2 regions of the Halalkalibacter lacteus genome follow, and region 1 is predicted to be linked to the other one. Evidence: a T-box and tRNA genes for the amino acid it is inferred to sense, from the RefSeq annotation. Region 1 holds a T-box; the other holds one or more tRNA genes.
What was found. The T-box of region 1 lies ahead of pheS (phenylalanine--tRNA ligase subunit alpha). A T-box ahead of a tRNA ligase gene usually reads a tRNA of that ligase, here a tRNA-Phe.
Positions count from the first base shown of each region.

Region 2: it encodes a tRNA-Phe, which carries the amino acid that the T-box ahead of pheS (phenylalanine--tRNA ligase subunit alpha) is inferred to sense. The anticodon was not compared.

Region 1 is NZ_JAWRVL010000001.1:219,937-235,545, reverse strand. Features, by position in the region: gene SAZ04_RS01115 (dUTP diphosphatase) at 1-409, shown strand, start outside; gene SAZ04_RS01110 (M42 family metallopeptidase) at 492-1,583, shown strand; gene sspI (small acid-soluble spore protein SspI) at 1,815-2,021, opposite strand; gene SAZ04_RS01100 (TrmH family RNA methyltransferase) at 2,149-2,904, shown strand; T-box leader at 2,967-3,193, shown strand; gene pheS (phenylalanine--tRNA ligase subunit alpha) at 3,379-4,413, shown strand; gene pheT (phenylalanine--tRNA ligase subunit beta) at 4,427-6,853, shown strand; gene zapA (cell division protein ZapA) at 7,222-7,497, shown strand; gene SAZ04_RS01080 (CvpA family protein) at 7,499-8,038, shown strand; gene polX (DNA polymerase/3'-5' exonuclease PolX) at 8,357-10,087, shown strand; gene SAZ04_RS01070 (endonuclease MutS2) at 10,175-12,532, shown strand; gene SAZ04_RS01065 (DUF350 domain-containing protein) at 12,547-12,960, shown strand; gene SAZ04_RS01060 (long-chain-fatty-acid--CoA ligase) at 13,382-15,088, shown strand; gene SAZ04_RS01055 (hypothetical protein) at 15,568-15,609, opposite strand, start outside.
Region 2 is NZ_JAWRVL010000005.1:137,488-153,096, forward strand. Features, by position in the region: gene SAZ04_RS05600 (S1C family serine protease) at 1-407, opposite strand, end outside; gene SAZ04_RS05605 (MBL fold metallo-hydrolase) at 673-1,470, opposite strand; gene SAZ04_RS05610 (two-component system regulatory protein YycI) at 1,496-2,269, opposite strand; gene SAZ04_RS05615 (YycH family regulatory protein) at 2,256-3,605, opposite strand; gene walK (cell wall metabolism sensor histidine kinase WalK) at 3,602-5,422, opposite strand; gene yycF (response regulator YycF) at 5,423-6,133, opposite strand; gene SAZ04_RS05630 (peptidoglycan DD-metalloendopeptidase family protein) at 6,335-7,795, opposite strand; tRNA gene SAZ04_RS05635 (tRNA-Thr) at 8,142-8,214, opposite strand; tRNA gene SAZ04_RS05640 (tRNA-Phe) at 8,221-8,296, opposite strand; tRNA gene SAZ04_RS05645 (tRNA-Asp) at 8,332-8,408, opposite strand; tRNA gene SAZ04_RS05650 (tRNA-Glu) at 8,433-8,507, opposite strand; tRNA gene SAZ04_RS05655 (tRNA-Lys) at 8,524-8,599, opposite strand; gene SAZ04_RS05660 (adenylosuccinate synthase) at 8,857-10,143, opposite strand; gene dnaB (replicative DNA helicase) at 10,423-11,787, opposite strand; gene rplI (50S ribosomal protein L9) at 11,989-12,432, opposite strand; gene SAZ04_RS05675 (DHH family phosphoesterase) at 12,432-14,399, opposite strand; gene SAZ04_RS05680 (YybS family protein) at 14,411-15,343, opposite strand; gene rpsR (30S ribosomal protein S18) at 15,571-15,609, opposite strand, start outside.

The DNA of each region.
Region 1 (15,609 bases):
TTTATTTAAAGAAAAACTGCTTGCTTTTCTAGTGGAAGTAGGAGAACTTGCTAATGAAACGAGATGCTTCAAATACTGGAGTCGGAAATCTTCATCAGAACGTACTGTTATTTTGGAAGAGTATGTAGATGGTTTGCATTTTGTGTTAACGCTAGGGTTATCACTCGGTTTTGAGAATATCAAGCTGAAAGAAAATGACAGCTATCAACAGTCGGTAACAGAGCAGTTTCTTACAATTATGCAACAAACACATCAACTTGATTTAAATCGTACGTTAGACAAGTATCAACAATTGGCTGATTCATTTTTCGTATTAGGACAACTGCTTGGTTTTTCTCATAAAGAAATAGAAAGATCATATCTACAGAAAAATAAAGTGAATCATCAACGCCAAGATGCAGGATACTAATAGAATTAGTCAGTTCATTTGAGTGGTGAAATCATTTTTTGTATACTAAAAGTAAGGAAGATATTGGAGGAGGGCATACATAATGACAAAACTTGATGAACGTTTACAAATGTTAAAAGACTTAACAGATGCTAATGGGGTTCCAGGGAATGAACGCGAAGCTCGTGAGGTTATGTCGAAATACATTTCACCATTTGCTGATGAAGTAACAACAGATAAGCTAGGAAGTCTTGTTGCGAGGAAAACGGGGACGGCTGACGGTCCTAAAATCATGGTTGCTGGTCACTTAGATGAAATAGGCTTTATGGTAACAAGTATTGATGAAAAAGGGTTCTTACGCTTCCAAACAGTTGGTGGTTGGTGGGAGCAAGTAATGCTTGCTCAACGTGTGACAATTATGACGAAAAAAGGTAATGTCCCAGGTGTAATTGGGTCAAAACCACCTCATATTCTAGCTCCTGAAGCACGTAAAAAGCCGGTTGATAAAAAAGATATGTTTATTGATATTGGCGCTACAAGCAAAGAAGAAGCAGTTGAATTTGGAGTGCGTCCTGGTGACTCCGTTGTTCCTGTTTGTGAGTTTACCGTGATGAAAAATGAAAAACTTTTAATGGCTAAAGCGTGGGATAACCGTATTGGTTGTGCCATTGCAATTGATGTATTACGTGAGTTACAAGGAGTCGATCATCCGAACACAGTTTATGGAGTTGGAACGGTTCAAGAAGAGGTAGGCCTTCGCGGAGCACGTACGTCTGCTCATTTGATTCAACCAGATATTGGATTTGGAGTCGATGTAGGAATTGCAGGCGATACACCTGGTATTACCGAGAAAGAAGCACTTGCCAAAATGGGAGAGGGACCACAAATCGTTCTATACGATGCATCGATGATTTCCCATAAAGGATTACGTGAGTTTGTCACAGACACTGCAGATGAACATAATATCCCTTACCAATTTGATTCAATGGCAGGAGGGGGAACAGACTCCGGTGCTATACACTTAACAGCAAATGGAGTACCAGCATTATCAATCACGGTTGCAACACGGTACATTCATACTCATGCAGCAATGTTACATCGTGATGATTATGAAAATACAGTAAAGCTGATTGTCGAAGTGATTAAAAAACTCGACAAAGAAACAGTTGAAAAGATTACGTTTGATCTATCTTGATAGTTGGTATCATGTAATGAAAAAAGATAACTCAGACTTATCTGAGTTATCTTTTTTATGAGCTTCACTTAAAAACGTAACGTCCCCTGTATCTTTCATGTTGGCCATACAAAGTTTTGTATTAATAGCTGATTCATCGTATAAAAAAGAATGAATGCACGCGATTTAAAGAGTTCAGGACTAACAAAAAAAGCATGACTAGCGCTTTCCCACTAATCATGCATTCTTTAATTATTGTAAACCTTGACTAATTTGCTGGCAAACTTCATCTTTTTGTTGTTCATTCGCATTCTTCCAGAACACTTCAAACATAACACCTAAACCAGGAAGCATCTTTTCTTCGCCTCTTTGAACGGCATCAACAATCGTTGCTTCCACTTCTTGTTCTGAATTTCCTTGAATGTTGGACATAATCGCCCCACGTAAATTAAATCCCATATTGAAACACTCCTTTTTTGAAGGTAATAATGAATCTATTTATAGTATGCATCAGCATGGACTAGATTATGACGAAAAAAATGGGTATGATGGATGAAATGAGAAAGAAGTGTCAAAGGAGTAGAACATGAAACGAATTGACTCAGTAAAAAATGAACATGTAAAACGTTGGAAAAAATTACATACAAAAAAAGGCAGAGAGACATCGAGTCGATTTCTTATTGAAGGCTATCATCTTGTAGAAGAAGCGATCAAGGCAAAGATGGTCGTAGAATATATATTAATGACAGAAGAGGTCGTTCTACCATCTACATTATCTGTACAAGATCAAGACGTCATTCTTATTAGCGACCAAGTAATGAAGGAACTTTCTGAAACTGAGACTCCCCAAGGAATTGTAGCTATTTGTGTAATCCCTACTGTACCTAAAGTGGACAGCTTAGAAGGTCGATACTTGTTATTGGATCGGATTCAAGATCCAGGAAATCTCGGGACGATGATTCGTACGGCAGATGCTGCAGGGATGACGGGGGTTATTCTAGGTGAAGGAAGTGTCGATGTATTCAATAGCAAAGCGATTCGTGCCTCTCAAGGGTCCATTTTTAACCTTCCAGTCGTAAAAGGTGATTTAGAGACATGGATTGAAACATTTAAACAAGCTTCAATTCCTGTATTTGGAACGTCCCTTGAAGGAGCAAGCTCCTACTCGGCCATTGAGCCACAAGCTCAATTTGCTTTGATTATGGGAAATGAAGGCGAAGGTGTAGCCAAATCATTACTTGAAATTACGGATCAAAATATTTACATTCCGATTCACGGTCATGCTGAATCATTAAATGTTGCTGTAGCAGCGGGGATTTTACTGTATTATTTAAGAGGATAAGCAGAAAGAAGGTTGCATCACGAAACTATATTCACTATAATAAATAAATCAACCGTATATAGTGAAATGCAAAGAAAGAGAGTAGTATGCCTTTAGCCACCATTCAGGGAGAAAATGCCTTAGACTGAAAGCATTTTTATGGAAGGAAAGACAGAATTCACTCTGGAGCAGACACTGGACCACAAGTGAACCTTGTGAAGGTGTTCCGGTTTCGACCGTTACAGCAATGAAGATAATGAGGGCACCCCCCTCATTAATAAGGGTGGTACCACGAGTCTTCGTCCCTTTTGCGGGAGCGAAGGCTCTTTATTTTGGTTATAGAGTTTGTTCAAAACGGTTGCTTTTTACCGTTTTGAACAAACTCAGACCGCAATGAGCGGAACAGCTAGCAACCAATATGGATAAACGAATATGGAGTCAAAAAGGTCGGTTATTACCTTTTTGACAAGCTCTTAAACTAAAGGAGGAAAAATGATGCGTGATCGATTAGAAGCTTTGCGCGATGAAGCATTAGCGAAGGTAGCTGTTGCTGAAGATGTGCGGGCATTGCAAGAAGTGAGAGTCGCTTATTTAGGAAAAAAGGGTCCTATTACCGAAGTGTTACGTGGGATGGGGAAACTTTCAGCTGAAGAACGTCCTATTATTGGACAAATGGCTAATGACGTTCGAGATGCAATTAAAGAACAAGTAGATCAAAAAGAAGTTGAGCTTGAGCAAGCAGCTATTGAATTGCAACTTGCAAGGGAAAGTATAGATGTGACATTGCCAGGTCGCCCAATACAAGGTGGTTCAATTCATCCGTTAACACAAGTAGTTGAGGAAGTAGAAAAGGCGTTTTTAGGACTGGGTTTTTCTGTTGCGGAAGGTCCAGAAGTTGAAGTGGACTATTATAATTTTGAGGCGTTAAACCTACCGAAGGACCACCCAGCACGAGACATGCAAGATTCCTTCTATTTTACTGATGAACTTCTCTTGCGTACGCACACGTCACCTGTTCAAGCAAGAACGATGGAGTTACATAAAGGAAAAGGTCCAGTTAAAGTCATCTGTCCTGGTAAAGTATTTCGCCGTGATGATGATGATGCCACACACTCCCACCAATTTATGCAAATTGAAGGTCTATTCGTTGATGAAAATGTACGTATGAGTGATTTAAAAGGAGTTCTTGAACAGTTTGCAAAATCATTCTTTGGAGAAGATCGTGAAATTCGCTTACGTCCAAGTTTTTTCCCATTCACAGAACCGTCTGTAGAAGTCGATGTCTCTTGTGGAATGTGCGGAGGAAAAGGCTGTCGTATTTGTAAACAATCAGGATGGATTGAAGTGCTTGGTGCAGGTATGGTTCACCCACGTGTACTTGAGATGAGTGGGTTTGACTCAACAAAATATAGTGGCTTTGCATTCGGGATGGGTGTAGAGCGTTTAGCAATGTTAAAATACGACATTGATGATATTCGTCATTTCTATACAAATGATATGCGTTTTCTCGCGCAATTCAAACGGGTGTAAAGGAGGAGTCTAAATGTTAGTCTCATATAAATGGTTACAAGATTATATTGATATAGAAGATCTTACAGCTCGTGATATAGCAGAAAAAATGACTCGTGGTGGAATCGAAATTGATTTTGTTCATCAATTAAACCAAGGTGTATCAGGTGTTGTTGTCGGATTCGTAAAAGAATGTCAGCAACATCCAAATGCAGATAAATTAAATGTTTGCCAAGTGGACATAGGTGAAGAAGAACTTGTACAAATCGTCTGTGGTGCGTCAAATATCTCGAGTGGTCAACATGTAGTGGTGGCAAAAGTAGGCGCCGTTCTTCCAGGGAATTTCAAAATTAAAAAAGCAAAGCTTCGTGGTGAAGTTTCTCAAGGAATGATTTGCTCCTTACAAGAGCTTGGAATCGAGAGTAAACTCGTACAAAGAGAATTCACTGAAGGTATTTATGTCTTCAACGATAAAGTAGAAGTTGGTAGTGATGCGCTTGCAGCACTTAATCTTGATGATGAAGTATTAGAATTAGATTTAACTCCAAACCGTTCAGACTGTTTAAATATGTTAGGGGTAGCCTATGAAGTCGGTGCACTATATGAACGGGAAGTGACATTGCCAAACATTGAAGTCATAACAAACGCAGAGGAAGCTTCGGATTACATCAGTGTCACTGTTGAGGCAAGTGAAGATAATCCATATTACGGAGCGGTTATTATTAAGGACGTAAAAGTCGGCACGTCTCCTCTGTGGTTACAGAATCGTCTCATGGCAGCAGGGATTCGCCCAATTAGCAATGTTGTCGATGTAACAAACTATGTGTTACTTGAATATGGTCAACCACTTCATGCATTTGATTATGATCGATTTGGTTCAAAAGAAGTAGTGGTTCGTCGCGCGCAAGGTGGCGAGAAGATTGTCACGCTTGATGAGCAAGAGCGTACGCTCACAAGTGATCACCTTGTCATCACAAATGGCAACGAACCTGTAGCCATCGCTGGTGTTATGGGTGGAGCAACTTCAGAGGTCCATGATGGAACGACAACTGTACTTTTAGAAGCAGCTTATTTCAAGGGAGCAACGATTCGGAAAGCTTCTCGTGACTTAGGACTTCGAAGTGATGCAAGTACAAGATATGAAAAAGGTGTTGATCAAGACCGAGTGCTTGCAGCTGGTAGAAGAGCAGCTGCTATGATTGCTGAACTTACTGGAGGAACAATTGTATCAGGTGTTGTGGAAGAAGATGTCCTTTCTTATGAGATGGCAACAGTCCGCCTTGATTTAGAACGAGTAAACAATCGTTTAGGGATGAGTGTATCCATGGAGGAAGCAGCTTCCTTTATGTCAAGATTAGGATTTACGTATGAGCAAGATGGCGATGTCTTGCATGTGACCGTTCCTTCTCGTCGTTCCGATATTCAAATTGAAGAAGATTTAATGGAAGAGGTTGCAAGATTATATGGATATGATCATATTCCAACAACACTTCCTAAAGGGGCGACAACTCAAGGAGCTCTTTCTGAATACCAGAAAAAGAGACGCCATGTTCGTCACGTATTAGCATCTTCAGGTTTGTCTGAAGTGATCACGTATTCATTAACAAGTCCTGAAAAAGCAAAAGGATTTGCATTTGAAACAACTAATAACTCACCGATTCGCTTAGCGATGCCAATGAGTGAAGATCGAAGTACAATGCGAACAAGTTTGATACCGCATTTATTTGATGTTCTTAGTTACAATATTAATCGTAAAAATCAAGAAGTTCATGTGTTTGAAATTGGTTCGATCTTCTTAACAGATGAAGATTCGTTAACGAAACAACCGACTGAAAAAGAAATGGTTACAGGTGCTTTGACAGGTTTATGGCATGAGCATAGCTGGCAAGGAGAAAAGAAGTCCGTCGATTTCTATGTAGTTAAAGGTATTCTTGAAGGTCTTTTCGCAGAATTAGGTCTAACAGAGCCAATTGTATTTGAACAAGCGAAATTGCCTGATATGCATCCAGGTAGAACAGCGCTAATATTGCTCGATGGGAAAGAAGTTGGCTTTATCGGTCAAGTACACCCAGCCTTGCAAAAGGAGTTAGGATTAAAAGAAACGTACGTTTACGAGCTTGAATTAGAAGTTCTTTTGAAGCATGATACGAAGCCAGTTGTGTATCAGGATTTGCCACGTTTTCCTGCAATGGTTCGTGACATTGCCCTTGTTGTCGATGCTCATCGTTCTGCTGGAGAAGTGGAAGCGGTCATTCGTTGGGCAGGAGGAGCACTGTTGAAAAAAGTTCGTCTCTTTGACCTATACGAAGGTGAGCATATGGAAGAAGGGAAGAAATCACTCGCCTTTTCGTTAACCTATCTTGATTCAGAACGTACATTAACAGACGAGGAAGTAACAAAAGCGCATACACAAGTATTGAAAATGCTCGAAGAACACGTAGGAGCAGCGTTAAGAGGATAAGGATCCCTTTCAATTGTTGAAGGTGACTAAAAATTCAAAAGGGCTACCCGCTAGTGCTCAATATTTGAAGCTAACTAGTCAAGGTAGCCCTTTTTGAGCACCTTCTTTTTTCTTAGTCATAATTTAAAAAACGTTCTCCCCTTTTTTCCTAGGAAGTCGCATGGCTTCGAGATTATTCAACAAGGAAATCCGCCTTTCTTGTAACAATCTCTTTAAATTTAACTGTGCGAAGTCTACATTTGTGTCATAATTCTCACATTTTCTTGATAACACTTTGTTTCAATAACTAAATCTTCATGTTATGATAGAATGTAGGATTTTATTGGAGTTATAGATTCAACTGGCAGATAGAGATAGGAGGCTTTTCCATGGCAAAGCAAAGTGGAAAGCAACGGATAACTGTTTCAATATATGGTCAACAGTATACAGTCGTCGGTGAAGAGCCTCCGGCACATGTAAAAGAAGTGGCTCATATAGTGGATCATAAAATGAGAGAAATAAGAAAACGAAACCCTTACCTTGATACAACCCGTTTAGCTGTTCTTACAGCGGTTAACATTGTTGATGATTATATGAAGTTACTAAAGGAAAATGAAAGGTTAAACGAAAAAGTCAACCAAGAAAGAACGACAGGAGACGAATAACATGCTTAGCTTTCTAATTCTATTTATCTTATTTTGCAGTTTCTTTATTGGTAGAAGAAGAGGGTTTATTCTCCAAATTATACACCTAGTAAGTTTTATTGTTGCCATCGTCGTAGCTTATAAGTACTTTGGCGAATTAGCAACCTATATTCGATTATGGATTCCATATCCTCAATTTTCATCAGATAGTACGGTTGGTATGATTATTAATACTTTTGATGCTGAAGGTGTTTACTACTCTGGTATTGCTTTTGCTATTCTGTTTTTTGCAACAAAAATTGTTTTACATTTACTAGGTTCAATGTTGGATTTCCTTGCTTACTTACCAATATTGCGTACCATCAACCAATTATTTGGTGGAATTCTCTGTTTTGTAGAGACATACCTTATTTTGTTTGTTCTTCTTTTTGTTGTGGCGCTTCTTCCGATGGAAGTTGTTCAGGATGTGATGCAGCGATCAATTGTAGTTCAAGTCATGCTTAACCATACACCCTTTCTATCAGTGTGGCTAAAGGAACTATGGATAAATAATCAATTGTAGTCGACCAACTGTTTAGCGTATAGACCAAAAAAATTATAGCTTCACTTACTATTTGAAGGTATGGAAAAAGGGATTATTATCCTTTTCCATACCTTTTTTAAAGGTAACTTATAAAATTCGAATAACGAGTTAAGCAGTGTAAAGGTATGTTCGAAGAGGATTTTTGATTACTTGAAGAAGGGCAATGGCTGATTTAAAATCTTGGTAGCGGCTATGTTCATTGCTTTAAGAAAACCGACACAGTCGGTTTTCTTAAGTAACAACCGTTGATTTTGTCTGCCAACTATCGGTATGATGGATAATAGAAGGAAAGGAACGGTGAAGATGAATAAAAAAGATGTAATAGGTTGTCTTGAGACGATTGCAACCTATTTAGAAATTAAAGGAGACAATCCTTTTAAAATATCTGCATACCGAAAGGCAGCGTTAGCATTAGAATCAGATGAGCGTACGTTAGTTGAAATCGATAATCCAGTATCATTAAATGGAATTGGAAAAGGAACGGCTGAAGTCATTCTTGAGTTGAAGAATGAGGGGAAATCTTCATTGTTAAAGGAACTGCAAGAAGAAGTGCCGTCAGGTCTTTTACCTCTTTTAAAGCTTCCTGGTCTAGGAGGAAAAAAAATAGGGAAACTATACAAAGAGTTACAAGTAGTAAATATGGATACACTTCAACAAGTATGTGAAGAAAAGAAAGTTCAGACATTAGCAGGGTTCGGGAAGAAAACAGAAGAAAAAATTTTGATTGCGATTCAAGAAGCGAATACACGTCCGGAACGTTTAGCTCTTCCTATCGTATTACCGATAGCAGAAGCGATTGAACGTGCTTTAACTGACATGCCAAGTGTTGAGCGTTTTTCACGAGCAGGAAGTTTACGTAGAATGAAAGAAACAGTGAAAGATTTGGATTTTATCATTGCGACAACAGACCCAGAAACAGTGAAATCAGGACTACTTGAACTTGAAGCAATGAGCAAAGTGATAGCTAATGGAGATACGAAAGTCTCTGTTGAAATCACGACAGATTTTCCGATATCAGTTGATTTTAGAATGGTTCTGCCAGAGGAATTTGCAACGACGCTGCACCATTTTACTGGATCGAAGGACCATAATGTGAAAATGCGACAACTGGCGAAAAAACGAGGGGAAAGTATTAGTGAGTATGGTGTGGAGAACTTGGAAACGAGTGAAGTAAAGACCTTTAAAACCGAGCAAGAGTTCTTTGCCCATTTTCAGCTTCCATACATTCCTCCAGAAGCAAGAGAAGACCAAGGGGAAGTGGAATTAGCTGCTAAAAGAAAAGAATTTCCTATTTATTTGACCAATGAAGATATTCGAAGTGATTTACATATGCATACGACATGGAGTGACGGGGCTCACTCGATAGAGGAGATGGTTGAGACAGCGAAAGCGCGAGGATATGAGTATATTGCGATTACCGATCATTCGAAGTTCTTAAGAGTTGCTAATGGGTTATCGGTAGAGCGTTTAAAAGAACAGCATGCAAAAATTCGTAGACTAAATGAGCACTATGATGACTTTACGATTCTAACAGGAATTGAAATGGATATTTTGCCTGATGGAACACTCGACTATGAAGATGACATTCTTTCAGAAGTTGATTTTGTCATTGCGGCGATCCATTCTTCTTTTCAGCAAGATCGTTCAACGATTATGTATCGATTAAAGACAGCACTTGAAAACAAACATGTTGATTTAATTGCTCATCCAACAGGGCGACTTCTTGGTCGTCGTGATGGATATGATGTTGATGTAGAGATGCTGATTCAATTGGCTAAAGAAACAAATACAGCACTTGAGTTAAATGCTAATCCACATCGCTTAGACTTATCTGCATATTGGTTAAAAAAGGCAGAAGAAGCTGAAGTTGTTCTGGCAATTAACACGGATGCTCATAATAAGGAATCGTTAGACTTAATGTCTTATGGCACAGCTGTAGCTAGAAAGGCCATGCTCAAATCAAACTCTGTAATGAATACTTGGCCGTTGGAACGTTTGCAAAAATATCTTCGTCGATATGAGAATTAAGACATTTAAAATGAAGATAGGATGTCATTATTAAATAAGGCAGTGAGAGAATGGTCTTTCTCTTAAAAAGGTGAAGGAGTTACGTAAATGGAACGAGTATTACGAGTATTAGAATATGAAAAGATGAAGAAACAACTGCTCGACCATGTGTCATCTTCTTTAGGAAGACAGAAGATTGAGGCGTTAGAGCCGTCTATCAATATAGAAGAAGTGCGAAAATGGCAGCAGGAAACAGCAGAAGGTGCGACAGTATTAAGGTTAAAGGGGCAGGCACCACTTGGCGGAATTACAGATGTTGCAGCAAATGCTAAAAGGGCTAAAATAGGTGGGGCTCTTGCTGCTACAGAGTTAATAGCGATTGCTAGTACGATTTATGGAGGACGTAGACTAAAGAAATTCATCCATACAATGGTAGAAGAAGAAATCGGCTTACCACTTCTTAATGAATATGCCGAGCAAATCGAGGCTTTAACCGATGTTGAACGTGAAATTAAGCAATGCATAGATGACAATGGTCATGTTCTTGATTCTGCTAGCTCAGAACTTCGAATGATCCGTCAGCAAGTTCGAAGCTATGAGTCTTCAGTCCGGTCGAAGCTCGAAAGCATTACACGCTCTTCTAGTACACAGAGAATGTTATCAGACGCCATTGTGACAATTCGAAATGATCGTTTTGTGATTCCTGTTAAACAAGAATATCGGAGCTCATTTGGAGGGATTGTCCATGACCAATCGGGATCTGGCGCGACGCTCTTTATTGAGCCACAAGCGATCGTCACATTGAACAATCAACTACGCGAAGCCAGGGTCAAAGAAAAGCAAGAAATTGAACGGATTTTAGCTTTTCTTTCTACTCAAGTAGCTGAAATAGCCGATTTGCTTTTGCATAATCTCACCGTTCTTGCAATTCTTGACTTTATCTTTGCGAAAGCACGCTATGCAAAGCAAATAAAAGCAACAGAGCCGATACTAAATGAAGATGGATATATGTATTTAAAAAAGGCACGTCATCCATTGTTAGAAGAAGATGAAGTAGTCCCAATTGACGTTGAACTTGGTGGCGAATATCGTTCTTTGATTATTACAGGTCCAAATACAGGAGGGAAGACCGTCACATTAAAGACGGTTGGCTTGCTCACTCTTATGGCGCAATCGGGTATACACGTGCCAGTTGAAGAAGAGTCTGAACTGGCTGTTTTTAAACAGGTGTTTGCCGATATTGGAGATGAACAATCAATTGAGCAGAGCTTGAGTACATTCTCTTCTCATATGACGAACATCGTGGACATTTTAGATAAAGTTGATTTTCAAAGTTTGGTTCTCTTTGATGAGTTAGGGGCAGGGACAGACCCAACCGAAGGGGCTGCTCTTGCCATTTCCATTCTAGATGACGTGTATAATCGCGGAGCATGTGTTGTTGCAACAACACATTATAGCGAGTTAAAAGGCTATGCTTATAATCGTGAAGGAGCGATTAATGCTAGTGTAGAATTTAATGTTGAAACGTTAAGACCGACTTACCGTCTTTTAATAGGAGTTCCAGGGCGAAGCAATGCATTTGCGATTTCAAGAAGACTTGGGCTTGATGAAAGAGTGATCGAAAAAGCAAAAGAGCAAATTGATAGCGAAACCAATCAAATTGAGAAAATGATTTCCTCTCTTGAAACAAGTCAAAAATCAGCTGAAAGTGAGAGAGAGGAAGCAAAATCGCTCCGACTAGAAGCAGAGAAGCTACGAGCTGATCTCGTTAAACAATTAGAGAGTCTAGAAGAGGAGAAGGAGCGAATCTTTAAAGAAGCAGAAGAAAAGGCTGAGAAAGCTGTTAAAAATGCAAAAGAAGAAGCAGAACTTATTATCGGAGAACTTCGGGAGATGCAAAAAGAAGGTCTTTCTGTTAAAGAACATCAGATTATTGATGCAAAGAAGCATCTGGAGCAAGCTACTCCGAAATTAACATCTAAACAAAAGAAAATTAAGAAAGACGTGGCTAAAGCGAAGCAGAATATTCAAGCCGGTGATGAAGTCAAAGTTCTTAGTTTTGGTCAAAAGGGGTTTGTGGTTGATAAAATTAGTGACAATGAATTCCAAGTCCAAATGGGAATTATGAAAATGAAAGTAAAGAAAGATGACCTCCAGCTTCTTGATCGACAGAAGCCAGTAGAAACAAAACCGCTTGCCATGATTCGTGGAGGAGAATCTCATGTGAAATCAGAATTGGATTTACGTGGTGAGCGATTTGAAGATGCCATGCGGCTTGTGGAGAAATATATTGACGATGCCCTTCTTGCTGGCTATCATCAAGTTTCAATCATTCACGGTAAAGGGAGTGGAGCTCTTCGTAAAGGTGTTAAGCAGCTCTTGAAAAAACACCCCCAAGTTAAAGGAGAACGTGATGGTGGAATGAATGAAGGTGGACTTGGAAACACCGTTGTTGAATTAAAATAAGAGAGGCGAAACGAATGGACGTATTATTTGAATATGAATGGATTCGAACAATTGCCTATTATAGTGTCTCTTTGCTTGCTCTTGTTTTATTTTTAGCGATTTTTGAAATCGTAACAAGCTATCGAAACTGGCATGAGATTAAAGAAGGAAATGTTGCCGTGGCTCTAGCAACTGGGGGAAAGATTTTTGGAATGGCTAATATATTTAGGCACTCGATTGAACATTCTGATTCTATTCTCACGATGCTTGGTTGGGGAGTACTCGGGTTTCTCTTATTGCTTTTTAGTTATTTTATGTTTGAATTTTTGACGCCAAGCTTTAAGGTTGATGAAGAAATACAACGTGATAATCGCGCTGTTGGGTTAATCGCCATGATAATATCGGTTGGTTTATCTTATGTTATCGGAGCAAGTGTAATTGGACGTTAACTAATTTTAGGCAGTGAATGGAGCCATTGCACCATTTCCTGGAACAGAGGAAAAGGAGACGTACGTAGTGGAGTTATTAATGAAAATTTTATATGTCAGTTGTGGGGCATTTATTTTAGCGGGCATTATTTTTATGATCTTTTTTGCTCCTTAAGAGAAGGCGGCGCTAGTACAGAAGTGGCGAACTTTTTATAGCAGACTACTACAATGTGGTCTGCTTTTTGATGTTGGTCCATGTTAATCAAGAGGATTCAGAAGGAAATAACATAGGGGAAATGCACTATTTTAAATGAATTTTGACGAAATCGTACAGTTTCTAAAAAAAATGATTCAATATTGTAAGCGATTACAATACAATGGTGGTAGAGGAGATTGAACTATGAGAAAGGAGCAAGCTTATATTGGTGAGGAGGAGATAGTAATGACAACGGTTGATAAGATTTGGCTCGAACAGTATCCCGAAGAAGTACCGCACTCGATTGAATATGATGAGAACTGTTTACATGACTATTTGCAACGGTCAGCAAAAAAATATCCGAAACATGTTGCTCTTCACTTTCTTGGAAAGGAAATGACCTATACTGAGTTATACACCGAGGCAAAAAAGTTTGCCAATCAACTACAATCGCTTGGAGTAAAAAAGGGTGATCGAGTTGCAATTATGCTCGCAAACTGTCCACAAGGAGTTATTAGTTATTATGGAGCGCTAATGATTGGTGCGATAGTTGTCCAGACGAACCCTCTTTATGTGGAGAGGGAGTTAGAGCATCAATTAATTGATTCGGGAGCGAAAGTCATTATTTGTCTAGATCTTGTATTTCCAAAAGTTCAAAAAGTACGGTCGAAAACCAACCTAGAATATGTCATCGTCACAAGCATTAAAGACTATCTACCATTTCCAAAAAACTTGCTCTATCCATTTGTTCAAAAGAAAAATACTGGCATAAAAGTTGATGTTGTCTATGATAAAAATACACTTGCCTTTAAACCTTTTTTAAAGATTGGAAAAACAACTGTCGTGAAGGTAGAGATGGACCCTGTCGAAGACCTAGCACTTCTTCAATATACTGGAGGAACCACTGGTCCAGCGAAAGGAGTTATGCTCAGTCATCAAAACCTTGTTGTGAATACGATACAATGTATTCACTGGACGTATAAGACAACTGCCGGACAAGAAAAGGGCTTAGCTGCCTTGCCGTTCTTTCATGTATACGGAATGACTGTAAGTATGAATTTAGGCATTATGAATGGGTATACTACGGTTATTTTGCCAAAGTTTGATCCGAAAGCTGTCCTAAAAACAATTGAAAAACAAAAAATCACGCTGTTCCCTGGAGCTCCAACGATGTATGTTGCTCTAATTAATCACCCTGCTATTAAAGATCATGATTTATCATCGATCAAAGCATGTTTAAGTGGAGCAGCCCCGCTGCCATTAGAAGTACAGCAGAAATTTGAAGAGCTAACAGGTGGTAAACTTGTTGAAGGGTATGGGTTAACTGAGACCTCGCCAGTTGCAATTGCAACTCCAATTTGGGGAAAACGCAAGTCGGGAAGCGTTGGTCTCCCGTGGCCTGACACGGAAGCCGTTATTATGTCAGCTGAAACGGGAGAGCCAGCAGATATTGGTGAAGTAGGGGAGGTTGCTATCCGAGGGCCTCAAGTAATGAAAGGCTATTGGAACCGACCAGAAGAAACGACAAAAGTATTTAAAGATGATTGGTTTCTTACAGGTGACATGGGATACATGGATAAAGAAGGTTATTTCTATATCGTTGACCGAAAGAAGGATATGATTATCGCGGGTGGATTTAATATTTATCCAAGAGAGATTGAGGAAGTTTTATATGAACATGAGGCAATTCAAGAAGCGGTTATAATTGGAGTGCCTGATGAGTATCGTGGAGAGACGGTGAAAGCCTTTATTGTCCGAAAAGAAGGAAGTGCACTTACGGAGAAGGAACTAAATGACTATTGCAGAAAACACCTGGCAGCTTTTAAAGTACCAAGATTATATGAATTTCGTGATGAACTACCTAAAACACTAGTTGGAAAAATCCTTCGTCGCGTACTGGTAGAAGAAGAAAAACAAAAGCAAGCGTTAGAAGAAAAAGTGAGCAATGAATGAAGGTAACTAGCTGCCTTAAAAGGGTCTGATCCCGACTGAACAGCGCTTGTATGGGTCCCCCATAATTGTGCTCTAGGAGTCAGACCCTTAGTTTTCTATAAATGACGATTTTGCTCAGCCATTTGCATCTCACCAAACATCTCAATCACACTTTCACTTTTATAATGGATTTGAACGAGCCCTTTTTCTTTAGCGAAGTGGTAAATGATATCATCGACTTGAACAGGAAGGGTTGTAATTTCTTGTCCATCAATAAGTGTTATTTCTTTCCGCTCTTTTGTGGATGAAAAATAAACGATGTTTGCATTCTGATCTTTATCCTTAAATTCCTCAAGTAAATCAAAGGCAGAAATGCCATTCGCGAGTTCGCTGTGAATCGACTCGAATTCTTCACTACCTTCTCTGTAATCATGCGTAATGACAATCCTATTATCCTCTTCAACAATTTCAAGTATTCGATAAAAAGCTACTGCCTGCCCTTAATGGCCCTCGGCAAGAACAAATGGTTCGCTCGTAGTAAG
Region 2 (15,609 bases), on a different contig from region 1:
TGATTTGTCACAACATACGCTTTATCACCACTCTTTTTGTAAATAACCCCTGAACCTGTTCCTTCATTTGCTTCTTCTGAAAAGAAATTCGACTGTTGCATGTTAATTACACCTACAACCGCATCAGAAACGCTATCAACCGCCTGTGTCACATCGGAATTTACGTCTAGATTGACCGTTTGGCTCAGACCTTCTTGAGGTGATTCCGAATTAAATACAGCCGAAGAATCAGCCTCACTATTAATCTCGTATGGTAAAAGGCCGAAATGAGAGAGCGCAGGTATTGTGAATATTACGACAAGCCCTCCGAAAACCGCACCAATAAATGCTGCCAAACCTGTTGATGTGCGTTTAGAACCTCTACGTCTACTTTCTTGTTCTGACACATGTTCATCATAATACCCCATACAATTGACACCACCCTTTTTCCTATATAAAAAGAAGTACTTTGATTTTTATTATAATAAGAAATATCCTAAATACTAGTGACCTGCTTATTTTTCGTATATTTTTTATACTTATTCTATAATTGCCAACAAAATTGACGTATAATCTCTAAATCCTTATAAACCAAAAAAACCATTCTAATTGAGTTTTCTTGAGCACTATTACTTTTAATTGATTCTCTAGTTGGGCGGCACAAAAAGGTAACCTGTCCTTTTGACCTAAACTCTATGAAACAACTGCAAGCGCCGTTGGATTTTGCGGGTCTGTATCATATAGCTGAAATTGCTCACCAACAGCCATTCCTTGCTCTTTTAATACTTGTTCAACCGATAAACGTGCTAAGTCTTTCATGTTGTTATCAAGGCTTAAATGAGCCAAATAAATACGACTCGTATTATCTCCAATGACTTCTGATAGAGCGAGTGCAGCATCTTCATTTGAAACATGACCAACATCACTTAAAATTCTGCGTTTCACACTCCATGGGTACCGCCCCATCCGCAGCATATTCATATCATGATTGGATTCAAATATAAACATATCAGCCTTTTCAATCGTTCCTTTAATTCGTTCGCTAACATAGCCCATATCTGTTGCTAACACGAGTTTCTTTCCCGCGTGGTGAAACGTAAAAAACATCGGTTCAGCCGCATCATGCGACACACCAAACGATTCAACATCTATATTTCCAAATGACTTAACTTCCCCTGTAGCAAACGTAAATTTTTGTTCAGTAGCTAAATTCCCAAGCTGCCCATCCATTGCCTTCCAAGTCAATTCATTAGCATAAATAGGAAGTTTATGCTTTCTAGCAAAAATACCAACACCTTTTATATGATCAGAATGTTCATGGCTCACTAAAATTCCATTTAACTCTTTTGGATTACGATTTATCCGTTCAAAAAGCTCGTCCATTTTCTTCCCACTTAAACCTGCATCTATAAGTAATCGTTGCTGCTCTGTCTCTACATAGACAGCATTGCCTGTACTGCCGCTTGCCAGTACACTAAAGCGTAATGTCATAAAAACACCCTTCCCCTCTAACTACCTAAGTGAGCTGCTGTACAGTCCCACCAATTGCGTGAACTAGATACGTATCGCCATCTACAGTCACACGCCACATTGGAGCAAATACTTGAACATCTCCTGTTGGGCTAAAAAAGCTATAATAACCAAACTGAACATCTGTAATCGTCTGATTCATTCTTACTAATTGATCATTTAATAGAACTTCAATGGCCTTTAAACTCGAGTACATTTCTCGTTCTTCGCCATCTTGCAACTCAAACTCTAAATATTTCTGCTGATAGCCAATAATTTGTAGGTTATCGTCAAGATGAAGAATTAGTGGCTGGTCATCAAACGTATATGCCGTTTTCTCTCCATACGCTTGGTACAAAAATACTTGATTTTTCACTTGATCGAATCCACCGAAACGATAGTCTACTCCTTGAAAAACATACGTAGATAAGAATGTACTTAGCTCCGTTGAAAAATTTTCACGAGATAAGACAAATGGTTCTTCAAGTACAGACAGAATAGTGCGTTCATCTATGATGTTAATCTCTTGGTCCTCTACATTTGGAATGTCTTCATTTGATAGAACGACATTTTTCCCTACTACAAGCAGACCAGGTGAGTCGGTTTCTGGTAACTCTGTTTCAATCGTAACATTGTTTTCACGCAGGACTTCTTGAATGTTAGCGACTGTAATCATACTAATTTGGTTCATATTATGTGTTTCAATCAACTGCCATGTTAAAAAGATGTTCAAGAGCAAGAAGGTAATAATGAAGATCGTTTTAGTTCTATTCCAATCCATTAGTCCCTCCTTTTCCCTCTTCAAACGTTACTTTTTGCCACTTATTTCCGTATAAAATAAACCAATGCGGTTCTATTGTAACAAACGAGGAGTTTCTCATAATCATTTCATAACCAATTGTTACTTTAGATAGTTTTTCTTTATCAAAGAACTCTTGTTTGTTTAGCTCTTCGATTACATCCTCACCAGATGGCAACTCCACGCTTTGGCTCGCATCAATAGGATAACTATCTAACTCAAATAATGGTCGTTTATAATTAACGACTTGTGTACCTGAACGACTTATTAGCAAAGACATATCACCTTGACCATCAAACTGAATGACAGGCATCCCATTTACATGAAGCTGATAGCTTGCTTCATCCTGAATGTCTGATGATTCCCAATTAAACAGACGATACTGATCCGTCCATCCACCATGTCCATTAATATATTCATAGCTAGTCTGAACAATATGCTTGCTACTACGATCTTGAGACTCTATAAAAACAGGGTTAATGTACTCCATAAACAGTCCCGTGTTTTGCAACGTAATAATTCGGTTTCCATCCGTATAGGAATCTTCCCCATCACTTTGCTGATAATACTTAACCGAAGAAGGATCTGTAAAAAGAGACTGTTTATAAAATTCAGCTGAGAGAGGTGTAGTAGAGTAAGAAAGCCTTTCAACTGTAACAGGTTCCAATGTGATATAAACAGATTCAGTAAGTCGATTATGATAAGGAGAAACTTCATTCACAGTCGTTACTTGTTCATATTCATCAAAGTTGTCTAAATACGTTTCTTCAAATTCTCTAACCGACAAAGTCGTTCCAACTTCAATTACCCGCTCTTCTCCACTTGATAGAATTTGCATATGCACTTGTTCACTAGCATCAATGTATAAAAACAATCGATCTACCTCAGTGGATGGGAGAGAAAACTCTTCTTCTTTCATTTCGAATAATCCAAGAAAGACATCCATTGGAATGGACGTTGGAAAAATAAGTTCAATTCCACCTCGATCATCATGCTTCGGAAAAGGACCTGTTGCTAGTAAATTGACTTCATGTAAATTGGTACCGACTAGTTTTTCATATATCTTCTCAAAACGGGCATCTTTTCCCGGAATCATCGCATACTCATTTTGTTTGTGAACAATGATTTCTTCTGGAAAAACAACATCGGTAATTGTCCGTTCTTCACGCTCTTCATTAAGAGAGTCCGGAACATATCTCGACGTATTATCATCAAGAAGAGCAATTTCAGGTTGGAACGTGTAGAGCTGCCAAGTTAATACAATACTTAAACAAATCAAGCCAATAAGGAATATAGATTTGAAATGCTCATAGGTCATTCCTCTCCCTCCTTGATTTCTAAATATGGTAATGTAATGAAAATAGTTGTTCCTTTTCTATATTCACTCCGAGCCCAAATGTCACCTTTATGAGCATGAACCAATTCTTTTGCAATCGCAAGCCCAAGTCCTGTTCCACCAACACTTCTTGCCCTCGCTTTATCAACTCGGTAAAAACGATCAAAAATCTTCGACTGACTCTCTCTTGGAATCCCCATTCCTTGGTCAGTGATACTGATTTGTAATTGGTGCCCCTGTTGAAGCAACGCGATTGTAATATTTCCACCTTCTGGTGAATACTTCATTGCATTTGAAATGATATTATCTACGACTTGAGTCATTTTATCAGGCGCCATTTTAACGTACATTGGCTTTTTAGAAATCTTTCTAATAAATTGGATCTCTTTATCATCAGCAATCATCTCAAATCGATCAACAATTTCATGAAGAAATAACACGATATCAACAGATTGAAACGAAAATTGATAATCGTAACTATCAATTTTCGATAATTGCAGTAAATCATTAACAAGACGAATCATTCTCTCTGTTTCGTTTTGTGTGACACTCAAGAAACGAGGTCCGAGCTCCTTGTCTTTCATGGCACCATCTTCAAGCGCCTCTAAGTAGCTTTTCATTGTCGTTAAAGGAGTTCGTAACTCATGGGAAACATTTGCTACAAATTCACGACGTTCGTGTTCAATTTTCTCTTGTTCTGTTACATCATGCAAAACGGTAATTAACCCATTAATGGGTCCTTCGTTTTCTTGAATAACAGAGAAGTTCGCTTCTAACAAATACTCTTCGTCTTTGCTACCGAAATCCAGCAGAACAGAGTCTGACTGCTCATATAAATCATATAAAGCAAACGTATCTGATAAGCGGAGCACATCTGGCAAATGTTGCCCCAAAACAGCTTGACTAGAGACATCCAATAATTCCTCTGCGCGCTTATTGAGTAAAATAATTCGTCCATTCTGATCGGTTGCAATGACACCATCTGTCATATGAGTCAAGACAGATTTAAGTCGTTTCTGTTCGCGATTACGAGTTAAAGTAGCGTCTTGTAATCTCATCGTTAGATCATTAAATGATGTTGCTAGTTGTCCGATCTCATCTGCACTATATACCGTTACCTGCTTTGTAAAATCTCCTAGAGCCATACGTACTGTTTGTTTCCGCATTCCCATAATCGGTGCTGTAATCGTTCTTGCAACTAAGATGACAAGGACAACTGAAATGACAAGAGCAATAAACGTACCGCTCAATAAAATACTATTAATTTGCCTTATTTGAGCATAAATATCTTCCATTGACGCCTCAATATAGAGGGCACCAACTGGACCATCATCCGACTTGATTGGAACAGCAAGAACACGAATGCGATGACCTGTTTCATGATCGCGTAAGACATCTTCATCTTTATTGCCTAACAATGCTCGCTTCACTCGTACTTCTGTACTTTGTTGCCCCACAATATGTCTATTTGAAAAATTAGATGTACTGATGACGACACGATTTTGATCGATTACTTGCACCTCTGACTGATCAATTGGAAAGATATCTCTCAGTAACACATTAATATTCGCCGTTACAGTACTCCTATCATCCTTATTTGCAGTCATTTCCTGGGCAAGGTTATAAGCAAGTAAATTAGCTCGTTCATCAAGCATTTCAAAGTGATTCGTTACAAGTTGATTTTCAACCTGTCTCGTAAAATAAACACCAATGATTTGAATGGCAATAAAGATAATCAGAACATAAATAATGATTAATTTGAACTGAATCGACTTAAAAAAGCCTACTTTTCGATCCATTTATGCCTGCCCCTGCTGTTCTGGCGATGACAAATAGTATCCTACACCTCGTCTAGTAATGATCCAAATTGGATAACTAGGATTATCCTCTACTTTTTCACGTAATCTTCGAACAGTCACATCAACTGTCCGAACATCTCCAAAATAATCATAGCCCCAAACTGCTTGTAATAGATGCTCTCTTGTCATGACCTGTTCTAGATGCTTTGCTAGATAATGAATTAGCTCAAACTCACGATGTGTTAAATCGATCGCTTCCCCGCGTCGTTTCACTTGATAGGCTTCTGGATAAATAATCAAGTCACCTACGGCAATTTCTTTTTGCGAACTCACTTCTTCTCCACTTGTTTTATGCCTGCGTAAATTAGCTTTCACTCTTGCTAATAGTTCTCTCGTACTAAAAGGTTTTGTCACATAATCATCTGCTCCTAGTTCAAGTCCAAGAACTTTATCAATCTCAGAGTCCTTTGCCGTTAACATAATAATCGGAATATCAAATTGCTTCCTGACTTCTCGACACACTTCCATTCCATCTTTATGTGGAAGCATAATATCAAGTAAGATTAAATCTGGTTCGTCTCTTTTCACCGCTTCAATTGCTTCGAGGCCATCATACGCACACACTACCTCAAAGCCTTCTTTCTCAAGGTTAAACTTTAATATATCCGCTATCGGTCTTTCATCATCTACAACTAAAATACGCTTGTCCATAGTGCAGATCTCTCCCGTTCTTCTATATAGTCTTACCTCACATTCTAACACATGAAAGCACTTCACGTTGGTAGTTCGATTGGGAATTGCTTAATTATTAAAGTTGAAATGTGAAAAAGAAAGACTAACCAGATTTTTGATTTGTCTGGTTAGTCTTTTCGGAAGAAAATTAAGGATAAATGGTAACCTCTCCTAGTTTTTCTAATTCAAATAATCCATTGGATTTTTCAGTTGTCCGTTTTCATATACTTCAAAATGGAGGTGGATTCCGGTTGAGTTGCCGGTTTGACCCATTATTCCGATTTTTTGCCCTTTAGCTACTGTTTGTCCGACTTTTACATCAATCGAATCCAAGTGAGCATATAATGTTTCCATACCATTGTTATGATTAATTCGCACCAGGTTTCCGTAGCCACCTTGGCTTCCAGCAAATGATACAGTACCGTTATCTGCAGCTAATATATTATAGTTACTTGGTCTTGCAATATCAATTCCGCGATGAAATCTTCCCCAACGATTCCCTTGCTGACTAGATATATACCCCCCAACAGCAGGCCAGCCTAATGAACCAGAACCACGTGATGGCATTACTTTTGTTCCTTTAACGATCAGTTTCTTCACCGGTTCTTTCGTTACTTCTTCTGAAAGGACTTCTCGTTTAATTACATTTCCATTTCGTTCGGTAATCTCATACTCAAGTACTTGTTTACCCGTTTGACCCTCCTGTGTAACTTTTTGATCACCTTTCCACATGGAGTCATCTTCTTTTATTTCTGTTTGAAAAGGAATTTCTTCTTCTACTTTCTTAACGTGCGTTGCTAGAACCTTCACTAAAGGCTCATAAACCGTTACTTGAATCTCTTGACCTATACGAATAACACTATCCTCTTGCAAATCTTTATTTAACTCCAACAATTCAGAGGTTGATAGGTCGTAATCACTTGCAATTGAGATTAGAACATCCCCTTCTTGAACGATATATGGCTGTTCTTCTAAGACACCTTTATTTAATTTCTCCACTGCTTCCTCAGCTGAAACAACTTCTTCAGGCAAAACAAGCGATTCTTCCTCTATTACTTCTTCTGTAAGTGATAGATTCGTAATCTTTTTCTCCCCAACTTTTAACGTATGTTCTTCATCTATTTCACTTTGAAATTGTTCATATACTTCTTCATCAACATATTGTGTAATCAATTTTTCAAGCGCTCGTTCTGTTTCCTCATTAGTAGGTAAATAAACAGCTGGCTTATCATCAATCACTAAGGCAATAGCCTCCGCCTGAACGATCAATTCATCTTCTAAAGCAGTTACTATATCTTCATCTTCTTTTTCTTCAATAAATACAAATTCCGGAATAATTCTTATCTTTTCATCAATTTGAAGAGACAGATTTGGGTATTTATCCTCATATTCATTTAGCGTTTCTTCAATGTATGTAAGAACAGGCTCAGCATCTTGTACCGTGCCGATAAGTTTATCTCCAACATAAATATGATAAATCGTATGTACATCCGGTTCACCTTCTGCCTTAGCCACTGTCATAGTTACAAATAGACTTATGACTATAAATAATAGCACAAAACATGTTTGAACTACTTTTTTTTCGGATATAACACTAAATGAATGTAAATGTTCTTCTTTTTGTTTATACGTTAAAATCATTTCTTCCTCCTACAATTATGAAGCTCTTTAACTATGACCAGTCGTGCACGTACAGCGGTGAGAAACATCGCTTCTATTTGAAAACATCTATAAGTCTTACATTTCTACTACATTTGACAAAGTTCGCCAACCTTCATCATTCTAGCATATTCTCATTTTAAAGAGGGAACTAAATAGAGTGAAAAACAAATTGTAATATGCTTGTCATATTAGTGGGTAATTTAGGTAATTACGTCGAGTGAACTTTCGATTTAAAACGGGGACAAAAACTCCGTTCGCTGCTCATTGAAAAGCCTCTAAATAAAATAAAACCCGCATGGAATTTAAATTCCATACGGGTTTAAAGTGCCGGCCAGAGGACTTGAACCCCCAACCTACTGATTACAAGTCAGTTGCTCTACCAATTGAGCTAGGCCGGCAAAAAGTGGTGGCTCAGGACGGAATCGAACCGCCGACACATGGATTTTCAGTCCATTGCTCTACCGACTGAGCTACTGAGCCAACATATTATGAAATTAAACGTACTTTAGTTTAAATGGCGGTCCGGACGGGACTCGAACCCGCGACCTCCTGCGTGACAGGCAGGCATTCTAACCAACTGAACTACCGGACCAATCTATGTAAAGTTAAAAGATAATGGTGACCCGTACGGGAATCGAACCCGTGATACCGCCGTGAAAGGGCGGTGTCTTAACCGCTTGACCAACGGGCCACTTTAGTAATAAAAATGGTGAGCCATGAAGGATTCGAACCTTCGACCCTCTGATTAAAAGTCAGATGCTCTACCAGCTGAGCTAATGGCTCTTACTGTTATTTCTAGGAAATATATTCATGTCGTTGTCGACGATAAATATCTCGATTGTCTTACTTATTTTTCCGTTCGCTTGTCTTTCCTCTTAGCGACAAGATTTATAATACCATAGCATCATATTAAAAACAAGTAGTTATTCAAAAAAATATTTCGCGTGTTATTTAAATCAACTAAAAGCCTCTTACAGCATAGCGAAAAATAGCGAAGGATGCAAGACTTATCGAACTTGCACCCTTCATTTGTACTCAATTTAAGCAAATACACCACGAACTAGATTTGTTTGATTACGGTCTGGTCCAACAGAAAAAATCGTTAATGGAATACCAGACAGTTGAGATACACGCTCAATATAATGACGCGCATTCACAGGAAGCTCATCTAGTGATTTCACTCCTGTTATATCTTCTTCCCAACCAGGAAGCTCTTCATACACTGGCTCACATTCAGCAAGTACTTTTAGACTAGCTGGGAATTCTTCCATTACTTCTCCACGGTATTTGTATGCTGTACAAATCTTTAATGTTTTAATCCCTGTTAGAACGTCAATGGAGTTCAATGACAAGTCTGTGATTCCACTTACACGACGTGCATGACGAACAACAACACTATCAAACCAACCTACACGACGGGGACGACCTGTTGTTGTACCATACTCATTTCCTACTTCACGGATATTATCACCGATTTCATCATGTAACTCTGTTGGGAAAGGACCATCACCAACACGAGTTGTATAAGCTTTTGATACACCTACAACATGGTTAATCTTTGACGGTCCTACACCTGATCCAATTGTTACACCACCAGCAATTGGGTTAGAAGACGTAACAAATGGATATGTACCTTGATCAATATCAAGCATAACCCCTTGAGCACCTTCAAATAATACACGGCGTCCATCATCTAATGCATCATTTAACACAACAGATGTATCACAAACATACTGTGCTATTTGTTGGCCATATTCATAATACTCTTCAAGGATCTCCTCTTTCGTAAATCCTTCTACTTCATAATACTTTTCAAACATACGGTTTTTCTCTTCAAGGTTACGCTCTAATTTTTCTTCAAATACTTCTTTATCAAGTAAATCAGCGATTCGAATTCCAATACGAGCAGCCTTATCCATATAAGCTGGACCAATACCTTTTTTTGTTGTTCCAATTTTATTGGCACCTTTTCGTTCTTCCTCAACGATATCTAACTTCAAATGATAAGGAAGGATAACATGAGCACGATTACTAATACGTAAATTGCTTGTATCTACATCGCGATCATGCAAATAAGCTAGTTCTTCTACAATTGCTTTTGGATCAATAACCATTCCGTTACCAATCACACAACTTTTATCTTTATAGAAAATCCCGGATGGAATTAAATGAAGTTTGTATTTATTTCCACCAAATACGATTGTATGTCCTGCATTATTTCCACCTTGGTAACGAGCAACAACTTCAGCTTTTTCTGAAAGATAATCTGTAATCTTACCTTTACCTTCATCGCCCCATTGTGTCCCTACAACAACAACTGATGACATGTGATGCACCTCCACCTTAACTACTGTATCTAGGTTAATTATTTTACTATTTCCAAAGCCAATCATAAGTATACCAACTTAAAAAACGTGCGTCAATGCAAAACACGAACGTTTTAAATACCATTTTTGACATTTGTTCGCTTTAAGAGAGATTATTTCTACCATAGAAAAAAGACTATTGACTTCAACATTTCGGTCTAGTTTTTCTTGACCAATTGACCACTTTTATTAGCAAAACGATCATTTTGCTGCGTGCCTGCTAAAAAAAACTACTTATAGCTAAGCACCCGGCGGCATATTACTTTCATCGTGTCGCCGTTCTAAGTTCACAAACTTATTGTATTCTTTTACAAAGGCAAGTTCAACCGTACCTACTGGACCATTACGCTGTTTTGCAATAATAATCTCAATAATATTTTGATTTTCGGTTTCTTTATCATAATAATCATCACGATATAAAAACGCAACAATGTCAGCATCTTGCTCAATACTTCCAGATTCACGAATATCAGACATCATCGGTCGTTTATCTTGGCGTGATTCAACCCCACGCGAAAGCTGTGAAAGGGCAATAACGGGTACCTCTAACTCACGGGCAATTTGCTTTAATGTACGGGAAATTTCTGATACTTCCTGCTGACGATTTTCACCACTTTTTCCATTTCCTTGAATAAGTTGTAAATAGTCAATCATGATCATCCCTAAACCTTGTTCTTGCTTTAATCTACGACACTTCGCACGGATATCATTTACTTTCACCCCTGGAGTATCATCGATATAAATTCCTGCTTTCGCCAGACTACCCATTGCCATCGTTAGCTTTTGCCAATCCTCAGAATTCAGCGCACCTGTCCTCATACGTTGTGCATCAATATTCCCCTCCGCACAAAGCATCCGTTGAACAAGCTGACTCGCTCCCATCTCTAAACTAAAGATCGCCACATTTTCTCCTGCACGCGTCGCGACATTTTGTGAAATATTTAAGGCAAAAGCTGTTTTCCCAACGGACGGTCGCGCCGCAACGATAATTAAATCATTTCGTTGAAACCCAGCAGTCATTCGATCTAGCTCTACGAAACCAGTAGGAATACCGGTAATGTCACCTGTCTGATTTTGCAGTTCTTCAATTTTGTCATAGGTTTCAATTAATACGTCTTTAATAGAAATAAACGCACTCGTATTTTTTCGCTGGGAAACATCGAGTATTGTTTTTTCAGCCTCTGTAAGAATCGTATCAACTTCTTCTTCACTTGCGTAGCCGTCTGCAGCGATATTCGTTGCTACTTTTATTAACCTACGTAGTACGGACTTTTCTTCGACCATCCTACTGTAGTATTCAACATTAGCAGCAGTTGGAACAGAATTAGCAAGATCACCTAAATAAGCAACTCCGCCAATCTCATCAAGCCATTTTCGATCCTGAAGCTCTGACGTTACTGTGACAAGGTCCACCGGTTCACCCTTCTCAGCCAAATCAAGCATCACTTCATATACTCGCTGATGAGAAGCACGGTAAAAATCATCAGGTAACAAACGTTCTGAAGCCGTGACAAGTGCTTCATCCGCTAAAAAAATAGCACCTAAGACTGCTTGCTCAGCTTCAATATTCTGTGGTGGTGTACGGTCTGCAAACAAGTCACTCATGCTCTCTCTCCCCTTTAAAGAATCGTATCTATTTCATTTCTTAACAAGACAATGAACCATTTTTATTTCTCAAATGTAGTTATTTTCCCCTAAATTATTCTTTCCCATAAACAGATACTTCTTATCACATATGAGCGCCCGCTCCCTAACGAAAGAAAAACAAGATGGCTGATTCGCTAATCAACCATCTGTTCTAAAAGGTTATTCTTCTACGACATGCACTTTCACTGTTGCAATTACTTCTGGATGAATCTTAATCGGTACATTTGTGTAACCAAGGGCGCGAATTGGCTCATCTAGTAAAATTTTACGCTTGTCCACTTTTTTCTTCATCTTCTTTAATGTCTCAGCGATTTGTTTCGTTGAAATTGCTCCAAATAGACGTCCACCTTCGCCAGCTTTCGCTTTGATTTCAACTACTAAGGCTTCTAACTCTTCCTTATAAGCTTTCGCTTGGTCAAGTTCCTCGTCTACTTTCTTTTGTTGACTCTTTTGCTTAGCCTCTAAATTAGCCATATTTCCTTTCGTTGCTTCAACTGCAAGGTTGTTAGGTAGTAAATAGTTTCTTGCATATCCTTCAGAGACGTTTTTCGTTTCGCCTTTTTTTCCTTTTCCTTTTACATCAGCTAAAAAAATGACTTTCATTATGATTTTCCCCCTTCTAAATAATCATCTATCGCATCTTTAAGCTGCTCCTTCGCTTCCTCTATACTTACTTCTTCAAGCTGAGTTGCAGCATTAGACAGGTGACCTCCACCATTTAATCGTTCCATAATTAATTGAACATTTATCTCACCAAGAGAACGTGCACTGATGCTTACAAGGCCGTCCTTTCGTTTTGAAATCACAAATGAGGCGACAATATCTTTCATCGTTAAAAGTGTATCTGCAGCTTGAGCAATAATAATCTGACTACACATTTCACCCTCTTTTGCAGTTGCAATGGCCACACCATTTCGATAATAGTCAGCACTCTCGATTAGTTTAGCACGCTTGACATAATGGTCCAAGTCTTCTTTTAAAAGCTTTTGTACAAGCGTAGTATCTGCTCCATTTGACCGTAAAAAAGAGGCTGCATCGAATGTTCTAGCTCCCGTTCGAACAGCGAAACTCTTCGTATCAACAATAATCCCTGCTAATAAGGCGGTTGCTTCTAAACGATCCATTTTTAATGTTTTTGGTTGATATTCAAGAAGTTCTGTTACCAACTCAGCCGTAGATGACGCATATGGCTCCATATAGACAAGAACAGGGTCACGGATAAAATCTTCTCCACGGCGATGATGATCAAGGACCACAATTCGTTCTACTTGTTCTAGCAGCTTCGGTTCTATTACCATTGAAGGCTTGTGAGTATCGACAATAATTAATAACGTTTCAGGTGTTACTTCTTCTAACGCCTCAACTGGTGTGATGAATTTTGACCATAAATCATCATGATTCTCTACTTCTTCCATCAGCTTTTGAACATCATGATTAATATCATGATGATCGAGAATGATTGTTGCCTCTTTACCATTGACATCTGCAATTTTTTGAACACCAATAGCAGCACCGATCGCATCCATATCAGGGTTTTTATGTCCCATAATAAATACTTTTTCACTTTCAAGCACAAAATCTCGTAATGCATGTGAAATGACACGAGCTCTTACTCTTGTCCGTTTTTCGAGGGCATTTGACTTCCCACCATAAAACGTAACTTTTCCATTCTTTTTCTTAATTGCGACTTGATCTCCACCGCGTCCGAGTGCTAGATCAAGACTTGATTGGGCTAAAATTCCTAACTCTCTTAACGAGTCTTCTCCTGTCCCAACTCCAATACTTAAAGTAATTGGGACCTTCTCTTTTCCTGTTAATTCTCGTATTTCATCGAGAATATCAAAACGATTCTTCTCAATCGCCTGTAATACCTTTACGTTCATAACGGCAATAAAGCGATCTGAAGCTATCCTTCGCAAGAAAATTTGATTTTCATTTGCCCAGTTGTTCAGCGCTAATGTCACCTGGCTCATTAAACGACTACGCACTTGGTCTTCCATTCCTTGCGTGACTTCATCGTAATTATCGAGAAAAATGAGTGAGACAACCGTCTGAGCTTCTTCATATAACACTTTTGTCTCTTCATTTTCCGTTACATCTAAAAAGTAAATCAAACGTTCATTTTGTTCAATCGAGACATGAAAAAACAATTCGCCTATTTGAATCGTATCACTACTTATATCCTCTTCTAGCAAAGTAATGAGCCCTTCACTAATACCTTTTATGTCTTTCCCAATCACTTCTGTCGAAATAATTGATGTAACATATGGATTCGCCCACTGAATTTTCTTTTCTTCATTGTAAAGGATAATCCCAATAGGCATTTTCGTTATGGCTTCTTCCCCTGCTTTAGTCACTCTATAAGAAAGGGTTAAAATATACTCTTCTAGGTCACGCTCAAAAGAAATCCTAGCTTGGACCGCATAGAATGCAAGGACTCCTAACGTAAAGAAGCCTATCAAACCAATTTGCCATTGATACCAAGTTAAAATACCAACAAAAGTAAGAGCAACAGCAAACAGGGTGATAATGTGGTAGCCGTGCCACCGTTTCATTAAGAACTTTGGCATAATGTCAGCTCCTATTTTTTCTCAGAAATACGTTTACGCAAATCAAAACCTAAATCAATAATTCCAACGATTCTTACTAAGTATAGTAGTGGTGAAATAATGACTACCACAATTACAAAAAGGATCGGAACAACTGTAGCAATCTTCTTTTGGTAACAATAATAAAAAACAAGCGCTAACCCTTGTACAGCTATGACGGTTTCTAACAACGGCAATAAATTCCAAATAACAACAAACAACGTTGATCCTTCTTCTGCACCAACCATAGCCAAAATTAAAATGATTAAATAATACCAAAGAAACGATTTAGGAAACTTCCAATTTCTAAAAGGCGGCAATGGACTTACTTCGTGTCCAAGTCTCCTTAATACATAATAACTAACCAACTTCGTAATAACGGCTAATGTAATTCCAACTCCGACTATCATGACTGGAGCTAAGTAAACAATATTATTAACCATTTCATACATTGCTTCAAGCTGATCGCCACTTTGGCCAAATGAACCTAATGTTGATTCTGTTAGTTTGAGCTGCTCTTTCGTTAAATCAGCTGCTAGGTGCATAGGGTTTTCACCAATAATTAGAACTAACCCTAAAAAGACTAGAAGCATATTAACCGTATAAACTAGTCCAGCACCAATTAATACGGAAAATCCATTTAGTTTACGGCGATACAACTCACCCATTACTAATCCTGCACTTCCAAAAAGAAAGGCCGTTGGTACTGTCGGCAATCCTCCTACTATAAAAGCTAAAAAGAAAGAAACCGCCCAAAGCATAAAACCAGACTTCAAGCCCCTTCTAAAAGTAAAGACAATGAATGGCAGAGGTAAAGCCCATACAGTTATCATACCAATGAAAGGAACATACGTTGTGATCAATAATAATATTGCGAAAACAGAGGCAAGCAGAGCACCTTCTGTTAACGTTCTTGTTTTCTTCACAAATACACCTCTTTTTCTAGCTAGCACTTCTAACAATTCATTCCTGATCTTTTTTATCCTTGGTCTATTTTAGCGTACTTACTCTTAAAATTAAAGCGCTGGCTTTAAATCAAAGCATTATTAACCGTTTTCATCCCTCACACCTGTAAGTAATTCTTCGGGCTTTACCTGTACATACGTAAAAAGCATGATAGAGTTTCACTCTACCATGCTAAATTCACTACATATTAGTTAACATCGTTAACATATGGCAATAAAGCGATTTG